One region of the Marinobacter sp. Hex_13 genome, then DNA from elsewhere that is predicted to be linked to it. Evidence: predicted binding sites of a transcription regulator. Region 1 holds the regulator's gene; the other holds the start of a gene.
The links. Region 1 encodes sigma-54, which starts transcription at its own class of promoters, with help from an activator protein. Its sites were predicted from a motif close to ANTGGCATNNANNTTGCTNT; they were not measured.
Positions count from the first base shown of each region.

Region 2: a site for sigma-54 is predicted at 1,742-1,761, ahead of AXW11_RS08070 (PEP-CTERM sorting domain-containing protein). Genes of this name have one in related genera too.

Region 1 is NZ_LSMM01000070.1:86,497-93,849, forward strand. It holds gene mgtE (magnesium transporter) at 1-1,027, opposite strand, end outside; gene AXW11_RS17305 (HPr family phosphocarrier protein) at 1,140-1,409, opposite strand; gene rapZ (RNase adapter RapZ) at 1,417-2,298, opposite strand; gene ptsN (PTS IIA-like nitrogen regulatory protein PtsN) at 2,327-2,797, opposite strand; gene hpf (ribosome hibernation promoting factor) at 2,893-3,201, opposite strand; gene AXW11_RS17325 (RNA polymerase factor sigma-54) at 3,326-4,852, opposite strand; gene lptB (LPS export ABC transporter ATP-binding protein) at 5,005-5,730, opposite strand; gene lptA (lipopolysaccharide transport periplasmic protein LptA) at 5,708-6,340, opposite strand; gene lptC (LPS export ABC transporter periplasmic protein LptC) at 6,324-6,914, opposite strand; gene AXW11_RS17345 (KdsC family phosphatase) at 6,915-7,353, opposite strand, start outside.
Region 2 is NZ_LSMM01000032.1:5,634-12,986, forward strand. It holds gene AXW11_RS08060 (efflux transporter outer membrane subunit) at 1-200, shown strand, start outside; gene nfsA (oxygen-insensitive NADPH nitroreductase) at 219-956, opposite strand; gene AXW11_RS08070 (PEP-CTERM sorting domain-containing protein) at 1,081-1,698, opposite strand; gene bla (class A beta-lactamase) at 1,864-2,721, opposite strand; gene AXW11_RS08080 (DNA-3-methyladenine glycosylase I) at 2,722-3,390, opposite strand; gene AXW11_RS08085 (DUF2897 family protein) at 3,472-3,651, shown strand; gene AXW11_RS08090 (MHYT domain-containing protein) at 3,809-5,089, shown strand; gene AXW11_RS08095 (lipase family protein) at 5,053-5,733, opposite strand; gene AXW11_RS08100 (hypothetical protein) at 5,757-6,242, opposite strand; gene AXW11_RS08105 (VOC family protein) at 6,263-6,622, opposite strand; gene AXW11_RS08110 (hypothetical protein) at 6,627-6,827, opposite strand; gene AXW11_RS08115 (nuclear transport factor 2-like protein) at 6,873-7,250, opposite strand.

The sequences.
Region 1 (7,353 bases):
TGACCAGGGTCAGGGTCTGACTGCCGGCAATGCCGCCCATGGATGCCACGATGGGCATCAATACCGCCAGCGCCACAACCTTTTCGATGGTCGCCTCAAACAGCCCGATCACGGCCGAAGCGGTAAAGGCCGTAAGCAGGTTGATGCCCAGCCACACGGCCCTGCGCCGGGTGGTCTTCAGAATCGGCGCGAAGGTGTCTTCGTCTTCATCAAGACCGGCCATGCTCATCAGGGAGTGGTCTGCGTCTTCGCGAATAACGTCAACCACGTCATCGATGGTGATTCGGCCCAGGAGTCGGCCTTCCTCACTGACCACGGGTGCTGAGATTAGGTCGTACCGTTCGAACAGGGTTGCCACCTTGGTGTCGGACAGCGTAACCGGTATCGGTTCGATGTCCGTGTCCATCACCTCCCGCACGGTTGCCGCCGGGTTGGATACGAGCATTTTGGTGATAGGCAACATGCCGATGAACTCGTCGCGTCGGCTGACCACGATAAGACTATCCGTCATCGGCGGTAGGTTGCGATGACGGCGCAGGTAGCGCAAAACCACGTCGATACTGATGTCCGGGCGCACCGTGATGGTGTCCGTGTTCATCAGGCCGCCGGCGGTATCTTCCGGGTAGGAGAGGACTTCTTCGACACGTTGGCGGTCCTGCTCGTCCATGGTGTCCAGGACTTCCTGGATGACCGTGTCGGGCAACTGCTGCAGTAAGTCGGCCAGATCGTCCGACTCGAAATCCTCGATGATGTCAGCAAGTTCCTGAGCGTTCAGCTGGCTCAGGAAGTAACCTCGGATATCGTCGTTCAGATACTGGAGGACTTCGCCTTCAAGCTGCTTGTCGACCAGGTTCCAGAGCAGGGCACGCTGGCGGGGTGGTGATGATTCCAGCAGGTGGGCGATGTCACTGGGGCTCAGGCCGCCATTCAGGATGCGGGCAACCTGTTTCAGGGCGCCACTGTCCAGCGCTTCGCTCAGGGAGCGAAGGCGTTGGCGCGCTTGGCTTTTCTCCAGAATATCGGTCATGGATCACCCACGGTCAGAAAACCCTCGTATTATAGCGGAGTTAGGCAACATAGGTGAGGAAGAGTTGTAGGTGAATGCCGTAGACGGGCAAGGATGTCCAGTGTGGAGGTGGTTATTCGCCTTCCCCGAAGTAGTCGTTGATCAGCGTAACCAGCGCATCGACAGCTTCGGACTCATCCGGACCGTCTACAATCAGCTCTACCTCTGATCCCTGGCTGGCGGCGAGCATCATGACTGGCATGATGCTTTTGGCGTCCACCTGTCGCCCTTTGCGGCTGATCTGAATGCTGCTGTCGAATTCAGATGCCTTGCCCACCAGTTTGGCTGCGGCCCGGGCATGGAGCCCAAGTTTGTTGATGATGGTAATGGGGCGGCGGATCATAGGCGGTTCAGCTTTCCCTGCTTTGCAGGTGGGGCAGTTCGGTGTGGCGAACCTGCACATTGCTGTATTTGCCCGAGAAATAGCGGCCGAGCTGGTCGCAGATATAAACCGAGCGATGCTGGCCACCGGTGCAGCCGATGGATATGGTCATATAGCTGCGGTTGCTGTCTGCGAACGAGGGTAGCCAGTTTTCCAGGAATTGGGTCAGGTCCTCGACCATCTTACGGCTCAACGGCTCCTTTTCCAGGAAATCGATAACCGGCTGGTCGGTGCCCACAAACTGCCGAAGGCTGGTGTCCCAATAGGGATTGGGCAGGCAGCGCACATCGAACACATAGTCCGAATCCAACGGCACGCCGTGCTTGAATCCGAATGACTGGAATAGCAGTGCCAGTTCCTGGTGGCGCCTGCCCGCGACTCGTTGCTTTACCATATCCCGGAGCTCGTACATGGACAGCCCCGTGGTGTCGATGTAGAGGTCTGCCAGCTTGGACAGCGGCTCCAGAAGCTTCTTTTCGTTACCGATGGCCTCCCTCAGGGAGGTCTTGTCATCACTCAGTGGATGCTTTCGGCGCGTGGCATGGAAGCGCTGCAGAAGAGACTGTTCATCGGCGTCGAGATAGATGATCTCGATGGTTACGCCAGTATCCTGAAGGCTGCGGTAGATATCCTCGAAGTTGCTCAATTCTCCGGAAAGGTTACGGGCATCGATGCTGACCGCCATCTTTCCCAGCCGGCTGGGAGAGTTCTGGTTGGTGGCTTCCTGTGTGAGGGGGAACAGGAGGCCAATGGGCAGGTTGTCAATGCAGTAAAAGCCCAGGTCTTCCAGAACATGTAACGCGGTACTTTTCCCGGAACCTGATCGGCCGCTGACGATGATCAGTTTCATAGCCCGTTCACCTTGGATGTGGAGTTGTTCAGCTTGTTTCGGCTGTCATCCGGCGATAGAGAGAGCCTGCATCAGTGCACTGACGCAGCTGGTCGCAGAATGCACGTTCGTTGAACTTTTCAGCAAGTTGGCTCAAAAGCTCAAGATGCTCGCTGGTGGCTTCCTTGGGGACAATCAAGGTGAAGACGAGGTCCACCGGCTGGTTGTCGATAGCATCGAACGCAACGCCTTCTTCCAGGGTCAGCAAAACGCCAACCACGTGATCCAGCCCTTCCAGTCTGCAGTGGGGGATCGCGATGCCCTGTCCGATACCCGTGCTCCCCAGTCGCTCCCGTGCGACCAGATTAGTGAATATCTGGGTGTCGCTGAGCAAAGCGTCGTGTTGCTGGATCTGCTCGGCAATGGTTTCCATAACCCGCTTTTTGCTGGAGGCAGGCACCCGGCAAAGGGTTAGCTCCGGCGCGAGAATGTTCTCGATAGTCAGGGATGTGTCGGTCATGAATCGACTGCATTTCCGTAAAAAAAGGCTGCGGCACGTGTTGCATGGTTAGCCAGTGCCGCAGCTCGATTAACTGTCATGCCGGGGGCGTCGTCCTAGCGGGCGCCGTTCCCGTGCATCCGGTCTACGTTCTTTTCCTTGTGCTTCAGGATCTGCCTGTCCAGCTTGTCTACCAGTGCATCAATGGCAGCGTACATATCGCTGTTTTCGGCCTTTGCGTGAATCTCACCACCTATCACGTGAAGCGTAGCTTCCGCCATCTGGCGCACTTTTTCCACCTCAAGGGTAACCTGGCAATTGCTGATATGGTCGAAGTGCCGCTCAAGCTTTTCAAATTTGCCTGATACGTAATCTTTCAGTGCGGGAGTCAGTTCTACGTGATGGCCTGAAATATTGAGTTGCATAGGCTTCTCCTGTTTTCAGCTTGCCGGCACCCGTTAGGATACCGGCTGTGTGCCACAGCGTTATGCTGTAGGCGGTATACTTTCAGGAAAGGGCTCTCCCCGTGAGGCCGGGAACAGACGCTTCCTACACCAATCGCTTTCGCTCGTTGGACGGAGGAATGTGCATTGCCTCGCGATACTTGGCCACGGTTCGTCTAGCCACCTTTATACCCTGGTCTCCTAGCATGGCTGCAATTTTGCTATCGCTCAATGGCTTTTTCGGAGTTTCCGTTGTAATCAGCTTCTTGATCATCGCGCGGATTGCCGTGGATGAGCACTCTCCACCCTCGTCGGTACTGACATGGCTCGAGAAAAAATACTTAAGTTCAAATATGCCCCGCGGCGTGTGCATGTATTTCTGGGTGGTGACCCTTGAAATGGTCGACTCGTGCATTTCCACCGCCTGGGCAATATCCGAGAGAATCAATGGTTTCATGGCTTCCTCGCCATGATCCAGGAATCCCTGCTGGTGCTCGACAATGCGCGTGGCCACCTTAAGCAGGGTTTCGTTGCGGCTCTGCAGGCTCTTGATGAACCACTTTGCCTCCTGCAACTGGTCCCGCAGGTAGGTGTTGTCAGCACTGCTGTCCGCACGCTTTATAAGAGAAGCATAGCTTGCATTCACACGAATGCGCGGTGCAATTTCAGGATTCAGCTCCACGCGCCAGCGTTCATTGTGCTTGCGCACGATCACATCTGGGATGACGTAGTCTGGCTCGGCCTGATCCAGGGTGTCGCCGGGACGGGGGTTTAACCCGGTAATAAGTGCCAGAACGTCCCGTAGCTGCTCTTCTTTCAGGCGGCTGCGGCGTAACAGCTGGGCGTAATCACGGTTACCCAGCAGGTTTATGTAGTGGGTAATCACCAGTCGCGCCTGAGCCAGCCAGGGTGTTTCCGGGGGCAGCTGATTCAGCTGGATCAGCAGGCATTCCTGCAGATTACGGGCGAACACGCCGGGTGGATCGAAGTGCTGCAGGCGATGAAGAACGGCTTCCACTTCGTCCAGTTCCAGCGGGTCTTCGTCGGATTCGTCCACCATGCCTGAATGAATTTCTTCAAGCGGAGAGGTCAGGTAGCCGTGGTTATCAACCGCATCCATCAGGGCATGGGCGATGGCCTGATCCCGCTCGCTCATGGGCGTCAGGTTCAGTTGCCATTCCAGGTGGTCCTGGAGCGTTTCGGTGGGGGAATTACGGGTTTCGAAGTCGTGGTCGTTTTCGTCGTCGTTACGGGCTGCTGACGCGGGGGCTGACTGGTAAATGTCATCCCAGGCGGTGTCGACGGGAAGATCATCGGGAATGGTGTCGGGACTGTCCGTTTCTGATGACCAGTCAGGTCCATTTTCGGATTCGTCCCACTCAGTAGCAGTGTCTGAAGCGGTGTTGGATTCCTCGGTTGACGCTGTTTCAGACGACTCGTTGTCACTGTCCGTTGATTCCGGATTCTGGTTGTCGTCGTCTTCGGAGGTTTCCAGCATTGGGTTGGATTCCAATGCCTGCTGGATTTCCTGCTGGAGGTCCAGGGTGGAGAGCTGCAGAAGCCTGATAGCCTGTTGCAGCTGGGGCGTCATGGTCAGGCTTTGGCCCAGCTTTAACTGTAGTGAGGCTTTCATAACCATGGTTCAGGATCCGTCACTCGGTCTCTCTCTTCCGTCACTCAGGCTCTCTCTTTACGTCATCAAGGCGCTTTCTGGAGCCGGGGTTGCACAAAAACTCTTTGTATGCTGGCTACTTGCCGCACCAAGCAAGTTCTTTGCCGAGTGTACTACAGGCGAAACTCGTTGCCCAGATACACTTCCTTGACCTGCTGGTTGGCCAGTATATCGTCCGAATTACCAGAGGCAATGATGTGGCCGCCGCTGACAATGTAGGCATTCTCGCAGATGTCGAGGGTTTCCCGCACGTTGTGGTCGGTGATCAGTACGCCGATACCCTTGTCCCGCAAGTGTCGGATGATCTGCTTGATGTCGCTCACGGAGATCGGGTCGACTCCGGCGAAGGGTTCGTCCAGCAGGATGAACGCCGGCTCCATCGCCAGCGCCCGGGCAATTTCCACCCGTCGTCGCTCGCCGCCTGACAGGGCCATGCCGACGCTATCGCGGATGTGGGTAATGTGAAACTCTTCAAGCAGTTCCTCTAACTTGGCCTCCCGGTCAGTGCGTTTGAGTTCGCGGCGGGTTTCCAGGATCGCCAGTATGTTGTCGCGTACGGTAAGCTTGCGGAACACGGATGCTTCCTGGGGCAGGTACCCGATTCCCTTGCGGGCACGACCATGCATGGGCAGCGGCGTTATGTCCTGATTGTCGATGGTGATTCGACCGTTGTCGGCGGGAACCAGGCCAACAATCATGTAGAAACACGTCGTTTTGCCCGCGCCATTGGGGCCGAGTAAGCCGACGATCTCGCCACTGCGAATTTCCAGGGAAACGTCGATGACGACCTTCTTCTGTTTGTAGCTTTTTGCGAGGTTACTGGCCCTGAGAACTGCCATCGATATCCTGTCCGTTAGGGTTGTTATCTGGATTGCTACCGGCGTTGCCGCGCGGCTGGATGACCATTTCGACGCGACCGCTGCCATCGCCCTGGTCAGCAGAGCCTTCTGCGGTCACCACGCGTTCGGCGCTGTCATAATGAATGACGTCGCCCCGGAACAGGTTGCCGCCCTGTTCGATCACAGCTTCGCGCTGAAAGGTAACCCGGTTGTCGGAGGCGGACCAGGTGATCGTTAGCGCACGGGCGTCGGTTTCGCCCTGGCCTTCCATGGCAGGCTGGCGGTAGCGTGCCGGGGTACCGGTGGCTTCAATGCGGCTGACGCCATTCTCATCCCGGTGGAGTACAACTTTGTCCGCGATAAGGTTGGCATCGCCCTGGCTCATTTCAACCGAGCCGGTATAGGTTGCAATGCCCTGGCCTTCGTCGAGCCGCGCGTTGTCGGCATTGACCCTGATGGGTTGGTCAGACTCAAGATCAAAGGCCGCGGCGAACGGCATGCCCACGGTCATTGTCAGCGCCAGGACAATCGCTGAGACTGCCGGGCGCGATGCCACCGGTCGGTGCCTATTGCGGTGAGGGTTGGGCATGAATTTACTTGCCGGTCTCATAGCGTCCTTCCACGTCAGAGTCGAGTTCGAGGATTCGGTCATCAATCCATGCCTTCATGCCGGTTGCGCGGGTCAGGCTGAACGAGTCGGTCAGTTCCACCGGGGCGTCTGTGTAAACAGTACGCTCTGTGTTATCCAGTGTCAGCGTTGACGTGGTTAATGTCAGGGGGCGCCCGCCTTGGGCTTGCTGGGACACCCGAACATCCCCCGTCAAGTAAACCAGGTCGTCAGCTTCCATGAATTGGCCTTTGTTGGCCTGGACTTGCCAGGGTGCGTTGCCGGGGTCGCCGTAGAGCCTCGCATTCGGCGACTCCATAATGGTTTCGTTGCGGGCCTCGAATTGCTCGATACGTGGGCTTTCGAAGTGTGCGGTAAGCCGCCCGGTCTCATCGAAAGACAGATAGCGACCATTGACCACGAAACCGTCTGGTTCCGATTCGCCTCTCAGCGCGGCGGCATCCACCGGCTCTGATGACTCGTCACTTTGCCAGAGCAGGAAAAACAGTGCCACTATCGTGACAGCCAGCCCCAGAGTTCGTACCCAGGGCCGGGTAAAGAGGGCTTCAGCGGCCATTCAGTCCTGCTCCAGGTAGGGTTGCAGGCTTGCGTTGAGCTGCCCGCAGGCGCAGAGCAGCAGTTCGCAGGCTTCACGGACGGCGCCGCTACCCCCCGCGGCCGACGTGCAAAAATCCGCGTGCTGGCGCACCAGCCAGTAGCCGTTGGGTACTGTTATGCCCAGCCCGGCGTAACGGATTGCGGGCAGGTCCGGCAGGTCATCGCCCATGTAGGCGATTTGGTTTGGCGCGATCTCCAGCCGTGCAGCCAGTTCCCGCAGGGCGATTTTCTTGTCCTCTCGGCCTTGCATCAGGTGCGGGATGCCGAGGTCATTCATGCGTTTCTCTGTCAGCGGCGAGCGCCGTCCGGTAATGACGGCAACGTTGATGCCAGCAGCCATAACCTGTTTGATGCCCAGGCCGTCGAGAATGTTGAACCCTTTCATCTCATCGCCTGAA
Region 2 (7,353 bases), on a different contig from region 1:
TGGAACAGGCGATGAATAATGCCGAGCACGCCGTGGAACTGGCCCGGGCTCGCTATGAAGAAGGGTTTATCGGCTATTTCGAGGTGCTGACGGCGGAACAGGAGTTCACCGCCACCCGGGATGCGGCCGTGCGTAGCCGCACAGCGGTCACCCTGGCGATGGTGGATGTCTACCGCTCGCTGGTAGGTGCGCCGGGGTAAGTCTCCCGGCGATCCTGATTACTTCATCTCGAAGCCCTTGCCGCGCAGGAAATCCCGCATGTGGGGGCGCAACTTGGATGTAAACAGTGGTTTCAGCTGTTGCGACCAGTTGGTGTCCTTGGTGCCCCCGGTGCGGGCCTGGTAATAGGTGTTCATGGTGGTGTCGAATTCCGCCACCAGTTCCGGATCGCGTTCGCTTTGGTAATAATCCTCTTTGAGGATGGACGCCAGTGGCAGTCTCGGTTTCACCTCGGGTGCCTGGTCCGGATACCCCAGGCACATACCGAACACCGGATATACATGCTCCGGCAGACGTAGTAGCTCGCTCACCTCCGCTGGGTTGTTACGTATGCCCCCGATATAACACAGGCCCAGCCCCGCCGATTCTGCTGCGGTGGCAACGTTCTGGGCCACCAGGGCAGTATCGATGCTGGCCACCAGCAACTGCTCGGTCATCCCGCGGACTACCTCGGCACCTGCGCGTTCCGCGGCATCCGTGGCCCGTTTCATGTCTGCGCAGAACACCAGAAAATCTGAACTTTCCGCCACATAGCGTTGGCCGCCACTCAACTCCGCAAGGGCCTCTCGGTTGTTCGGATCGACCACATGGATAATGGAGTAAGCCTGCACATGACTGGACGTAGCGGCGCTCTGGCCAGCCCGGATCAGTTCCTCGAACAGCTCGCGGGGAATCCTGCGGTTCTGGAACTTGCGGATTGAACGGTGTGATTTAAGAAGCTCAATGGTGGGATTCATAGCGCCCTTCAGCATGACAACGGAAAGCGCTTATCCTGCCATTGGCAGGCGATGATGGCAAAAAGGGCCCCGCAATCATCATTACGGGGCCCTTTTAGAGGTCGAGCGTTTTTTTAGCCAGCGACTAGCGGCGACGGCGAAAGCCCAGGCCGAGCAGACCTAGCCCCATCAGCGCCAGCGTGCCCGGTTCAGGGACCTGTGCGGTTACTCTTACGTCGTCGAGGAAGTTGCCGACGGTGCCATCCGGGCTCACGGAAGTGAACTTGATGGTGGTTTCCAGAGCGCTGGCAATGAAGCTTCCTGAGAAGATGCTCCAACCACTCGTTACATGATCATTCAGCAGCGAATCGGCACTGTTTCCATTGGAAATCAGGGACAACATGAAGCTTTCAGAGTTGTTCTGGCGAGCGCGGTAAGCAAAGCTCAGGTCATAACGCTGGCCAATGGTGGTATCAATGGTCTGGTAGATGCCAAATGGGCCATCCATGTCCGGGTGGGCATTCAGCTCGGCAAACTGGCTGCCGTCATAAGCGTTCACGCTGTTGAAGCCACTCTCCCAGATTTCAATGTTGCTGCCGGTCCAGCCAGCGACCTGGTCAGATGTAAAAAACTGCCAGGTGCCCGTAGTCACGTTGGGGTTTTCGAAGCTGCCATTCTCGATCAGGTTAGCGGTTGCCGGAGCGGCGAATGCGAGGCCTGCGGCAAGGATGCCCAGTGTGGCGATACGGTTGATAATGCTCATGTGGCCTTTCCTTAATGGTCATCAGTGTTGATCTGCACTGATAAAGGCAACATGTGGGCCACTGTCAAAAATTCTCCTTGAATTCAGATGCCACGATGATTTTTGAGCGCAACCTTGAAGGCAGTGTGTAAAGAATTCTGACAGGCCGGCAGCTGTTGCTGGCGATCAGAAGTGCTTCACAATAGCGCCCCCGAGGTCTCTGATAGCGCCATTACGTTCATCAAAAGACGCACCGGTTTGCGTTATATAGATCGCGATCACCAGAGGCGGGCGATGGGGTGGCCATAGCACGGCAGTGATTGAACGGGAGCCGTGGCCGCCGGCTCCAGAGCGGTCTCCGATTGTCCAGTCCGGTGGTATCGCTGCCCGGAGCAAGTTGTCACTGACACGGTTGCCTTTGAGCCAGGTAACCAGAGTATCCCGGGAACCTTTGGATAGCGCCTCACCAAGTACCAATTTGCGGAGGTTCGCGACCATCGCCTTGGGACTTGTGGTATCTCGCAGGTCGCCCGGCGTGGCCTCATTGAGTGAGGTTTCCGTCCGGTCCAGCCGCGTAACGGTATCGCCCAGATCGCGTGCATACGCGGTAACGCCGTCGGGGCCATCAATGGCCCCCAGTACCAGATTGGCGGCGGTGTTGTCGCTGGTGGCCATGGTCGCTTCACACAGCTCCCGCAAACTCATACCTGCCTCTTCCCCTACACGTGTCTCAGTGACCGGTGAATAGGTCACCAGATCGTCCTTGCTGAAGATCACTCGCCGATCCAGATCAACAGTGCCGTTATCCACCTTTGCCAGCAACGCCGCACAGGCCAGGGTTTTGAAGGTGCTTGTGATGGGGAAACGGTCATCGCCGTGATAGTCCCAGGATTCTCCAGTCCCGGAATCATAGAGGGCGATGCCCACGCGTGCGTCCAGGCGCTGTTCCACGGTTTTCACCGCCTCAAGCAACGGGTTGGCGTGGACCAGAGAAAGCGTGGAGGTCATCAACCAAAGGGCGAGCATTAACAGGGCGGAACGCATCTAATCTCCCACTGAGTAAGACAGAATTCGCGACAGGTGGCTGTAGGGCAGGCCAGTTTCCTTATGCCAGTCGTTGAAGGCCTGCTGTGCCTGCATCAAGGCCTTTTTGCTGCCGGGGCTGGCATCCAGCCGTTCCTCCCGATGCAACCCGGCGGCCACATCCGACGACAGGATAAACCCATCCCAGCCTACCCGACGCAGGAAATATTGGGCGGTGTTGCCGCCGAGGCGGGCACCGTGGCGTTTGAACCACATCAGCAAGCCGACCTGATCGTGCGAAGGCCACTGGCTCAGGAAGGCTCCAAAGCCACCGTGCTCACGGGCGCCATCCACAATCATCCGGGCGTTGTCCGGCACCGTGCGAATTTTCTGCATGTTGCGCACAATGCGTTCATCCTGTGCCAGATCCTCCAGCACTTCTGGCGGAACCTGCTGCCAGTACAGCGGCACGAACCCCTTGAAGGCATCTTCAAATCCCGGCCACTTGTTCTCGATCACTCGCCACACGAAACCGGCCTTGAAGACGCAGCGTGTGACCTCGGACAGGTAGCGGTCGTCACCCATGGCTTCAAGCTCACCGGGCGCCGCAACCCGGGGCAATATGGCGCGTAGCTCGACTTCGCCGCCTTTGCGGGCGGCTGCCTGATTGTAAATTCTGGAGAAGGACATCGTAATTTCCGGAATCCGGTTGTCGGGTTGAAGGCGTGTGGTCCACTATAAGGTAAATGGGTTCAATGAAGGAGCCAAGCCATGCCACTTATCGGATGGGTTTTTGTCATAGTCGCGCTGGCCCTGGTGGTCGGCAGCCTCTTCGTGCTGCGGGACAGCGCCAACAGTATGAAGATCTCTGACGAAAAGATGAAAAAGATCCAGGAACGCAAGGCCGAGGTAGAAGCTGAGGAAAGTGCGGAGGACCGGGAGCAGTGGTAATTTGCTGTCCCCGTTAGACATTTCACGAAAATTCACATTGTCGATGAAACGGTAGCGCAAGAGCCCCGTATCTCTGATGAATTTCTCATTTCACGGCAGTTTGGCCATTGGCGAAACCGGTCGTGAACAGTGTTCATCCAGAAAAACGGGTTTCAGAATGACGGGATATTACGATTACACCCTGGTGGCCGCCTCCTTTGTGGTTGCGGTACTGGCATCGTACAGCGCGCTCTACTTCGGCGCACAGCTTGCTACGCTCGAACAGGCAAAAGCCAGGCTATGGCTGGCGCTCGGGGCTCTGACGATGGGAACCGGGGTCTGGGTCATGCATTTCGTAGGCATGCAGGCCTATGTGATGCCGATGGAAATGAGCTACGACCTCACCATTACCCTGATTTCCTGGGTTGCCGCTGTGGGTGCTTCGGGACTGGCCCTGCATATCATCGGCAAGGACCGCGCGGGCCCGCTGCAGATCGTTATCGGCAGCCTGTTCATGGGCGGCGGTATTACGTCCATGCATTACGTCGGCATGGCGGCCATGGAGATGGAGCCGGGGATGCGCTACGACCCGGTTCTGTTCAGTGCTTCCGTTGTCATTGCGGTCGGGGCCTCGGGTGTGGCCATGTTCATTTGCCGCCGCTTGCAGTCAGTACAAGGCCTCAAAGGAACCGCCCTCCAGCTCGGCGCCGCCCTGGCCATGGGCGTGGCTATCTGTGGAATGCACTACACGGGCATGGCTGCCATGATCTATCCTGAAAACGCCATGCCCGCTGCAGACAATCTGCTATCGGGTGATTGGCTGGGTGCCCCGCTGGCCCTGTTCAGTGGCGTATTGATCCTGGTCGCTCTTTTTGCCTCCGCCAATGACGTCAAGCAGCGCCGGAACGCTGAAATCCAGGCGCTGGAGGAATCCCGGCGTGTCGAGCGCAAAGCACTGTACGATTCGACCACAGGACTGCCCAACCGGGCCAGCCTGGCGAATCATCTGGTCAAGGAACTGGCAAGGAGTGAAACCGACAAACACGAGTTCGCTGTGCTCTACCTGGAGGTTGCCAACCATCGGGAGATTCCCGACAACCAAGCTGAAGACGCAATAGCCGCCCTGGCCAGAACCGTGAGGACAGCCTTCGATGAAGGAACCTACCTGGCACGCCATTCAACCAGTGCGTTCGTGTTGCTCGTGACAAACCCCGCAGACGACAAACACAAAGACCTGTATCAGCGCCTTCGGAATCTTCCGACGGAAACAGAAAGTGGCGTTACACTTGAACTTCGAGCCGGGCAGAGCGTGTTCCCCAACTCCGGGCGTAATAGCCGGATGCTGATGAAAAAAGCGATGGAAACCTCAGAGCTTCGAAAGCTGGGGCTCGCCAGCATGAACGAAGAGGTAAAATCGGCGGATTACTTCGAGGCGCGTTCAGCATTGCCGGAAACATGATGCTGGCGGGTCAACGACGCCAGTTCATTTTGCAGCGGATCCAGCAACCGGGCCCTGACGGTAGGATGCACTCGCGATTCCGGGTAGCAAATGACCAATCGAATGTGGGATATGTGTTCGTCCTTCGGGAAAACAATATTCTCAACGTACTGGCCTGATTGGCTGGCTTTCATCAGGTTGCGCTCAGGCTTTTGATCGGACCCAAGCCGGTCGCCCTCTGAGAAAAAATTAAGGCACCTGAAGACGTTGGCCGGCGCCTTGCGGGGGTTGAATCCCCATTGGGCCGGCAACGTTCGGCCCAGGCCGCCTGCCGCAATGGTCACAACCAGGTCGACTGTGATGTCACGCCGGGCGAGTTCACGTGCCACCTTGATCGCCTCGAAACCGCCCTGACTATAGCCGACGATGGCTATTCTGCGGTTGGCGCCAGCTGCTTCGCTTAAATCGTCCGCGATGGCTTTCGTGGGATGCATATGGCTGTACATCGTTGTGTCGTGGTAACCGGACTCCTTCATCATGCGAAGCAGGTGTTTCCGCATAAGGTCATGGCCCATAAGGCCGTGAATCGCCGCCACCTTTGGTCCATTGAAACCAGGTTCAACTGCCGGGTAGTCCGGTGCCTGGGGAAAAGGAATTCGTATCATCGACTGCTTTTCTCTCTATTGGGCTATTGGGAGGAGCTTTGATCCACCAGCCGAATCGCAACACCGGCATGCTTCGCCCCGGCTTTAGTTTGGTGATGGGATTCGAAAAGACTCACCCATTGGCCTGCTTCCAGTACCAGCGTCCCCTGGCCCGCGAGGTTGCCATCACGGGTTGTGTATTCACTGGCATAGGTGAGCTGGAATGAACCAGAGGGCTTTTCCACCGGGCTGATCTCATATCCCATGGAGAGTGCCCGCGAAGCAACAAAGTTACTGTGTTCGGTTGTGACTGCTCCCACCCTTAGAACCCTTGACTCATCCAGAAACTCTGGCAGCACATCGCCTGGGGCGCCGTTAGGGGTGGTGGCACGACACTCACAGTAGCGGATTTCGAGAAGCAAAGGCTTGCTGCCGAGGTAGTCTGAAGCCGTGGGCTGGCCGGCTAACGTCAGGTCAGGGAGGGTGGAAAGTGCTAGCAAGCTGATATTGCGCAATGTCTTCCTTGGCATTTGGGGCTCCTAAAGATTGTTTACACCACTGGCTCTGACCAAACGGCATACTCATTGCCATTGGGGTCCGAGAAATGAAAACGGCGACCGCCCGGAAATGAAAAAATGTCCTGCACGATGGCACCGCCCGAGGACGTCACTTTTTCAAGGGTGGCTTCCAGGTCGGCACTGTAGAGGACTATCAGGGCACTTCCGTTGCTGGTGGTGGCGACCTTATCCGATTTGAAGAAGCCACCGTCCAGCCCGGCATTCTCAATAGCAACGTATTCCGGCCCGTAGTCTACAAACGACCAGCCAAACGCGCTGGCAAAGAACCGTTTCGTGACGTCAAGATCCCGTGAAGGGAGTTCAACATAGTTGATCTTTCCGGTTTCTCTCATGTCCCTAATCTCCCTCGACGACGGCTTCCCGTTCCCTCTCGTACTCATCGTACGATTTGTTGGAGCGCGCCATACACTCTTCGTACTGAGCCGGCGGAACCGTATTACATTCCTGTCGGTTGTTGTGCTGGATGTTGTCGTAAACGGCCTTGTTGCTGCATCCAGCTACCGAAAAAATGAAACACGCCATCAGAACTCTGTGCATGATTTTTACCGTCCCTAGAAGGTAGCTTTGGCGCAGCTACCATTTTCAGTTGGCGGAAGGCAGGTTGCCTCCCAGCATGTTCTCAACCACCGCCGCATTGTAGAAGGCTTCAACGGTCTGGATCTTATCGTTGCGCACGCGGAACCAGACGGCCAGCCGCACATCCCCAATCGGTTCAAAGTGGGTCTGGTAATCCAGAATCGCGAATACGTGCTCCCCGTCGGCACTGAGCTGCCGGAGGACGAGGTCTTTCTGGATGGCGGCCATACCGAACTGGTAGGACAACATGTCATCCGGACTGAGGAAATGCATGTTGGGCCCAACATATTCAAACCCGTCGGCAACCAGCCACGCTTTTGCCTCATCAAAGCGATGAGCACGGGTATCGGCGATGAACTGCTCCACGACGTCTTTTGGCTGCATGTACAGACTCCATTCCAAGACAGGACGATTTAAGTGCCTGGATCTGCGTAGATTGCATTGTTCTGCCACCCAGATCAAAGCATAGCGATTATTGTTATCGTCG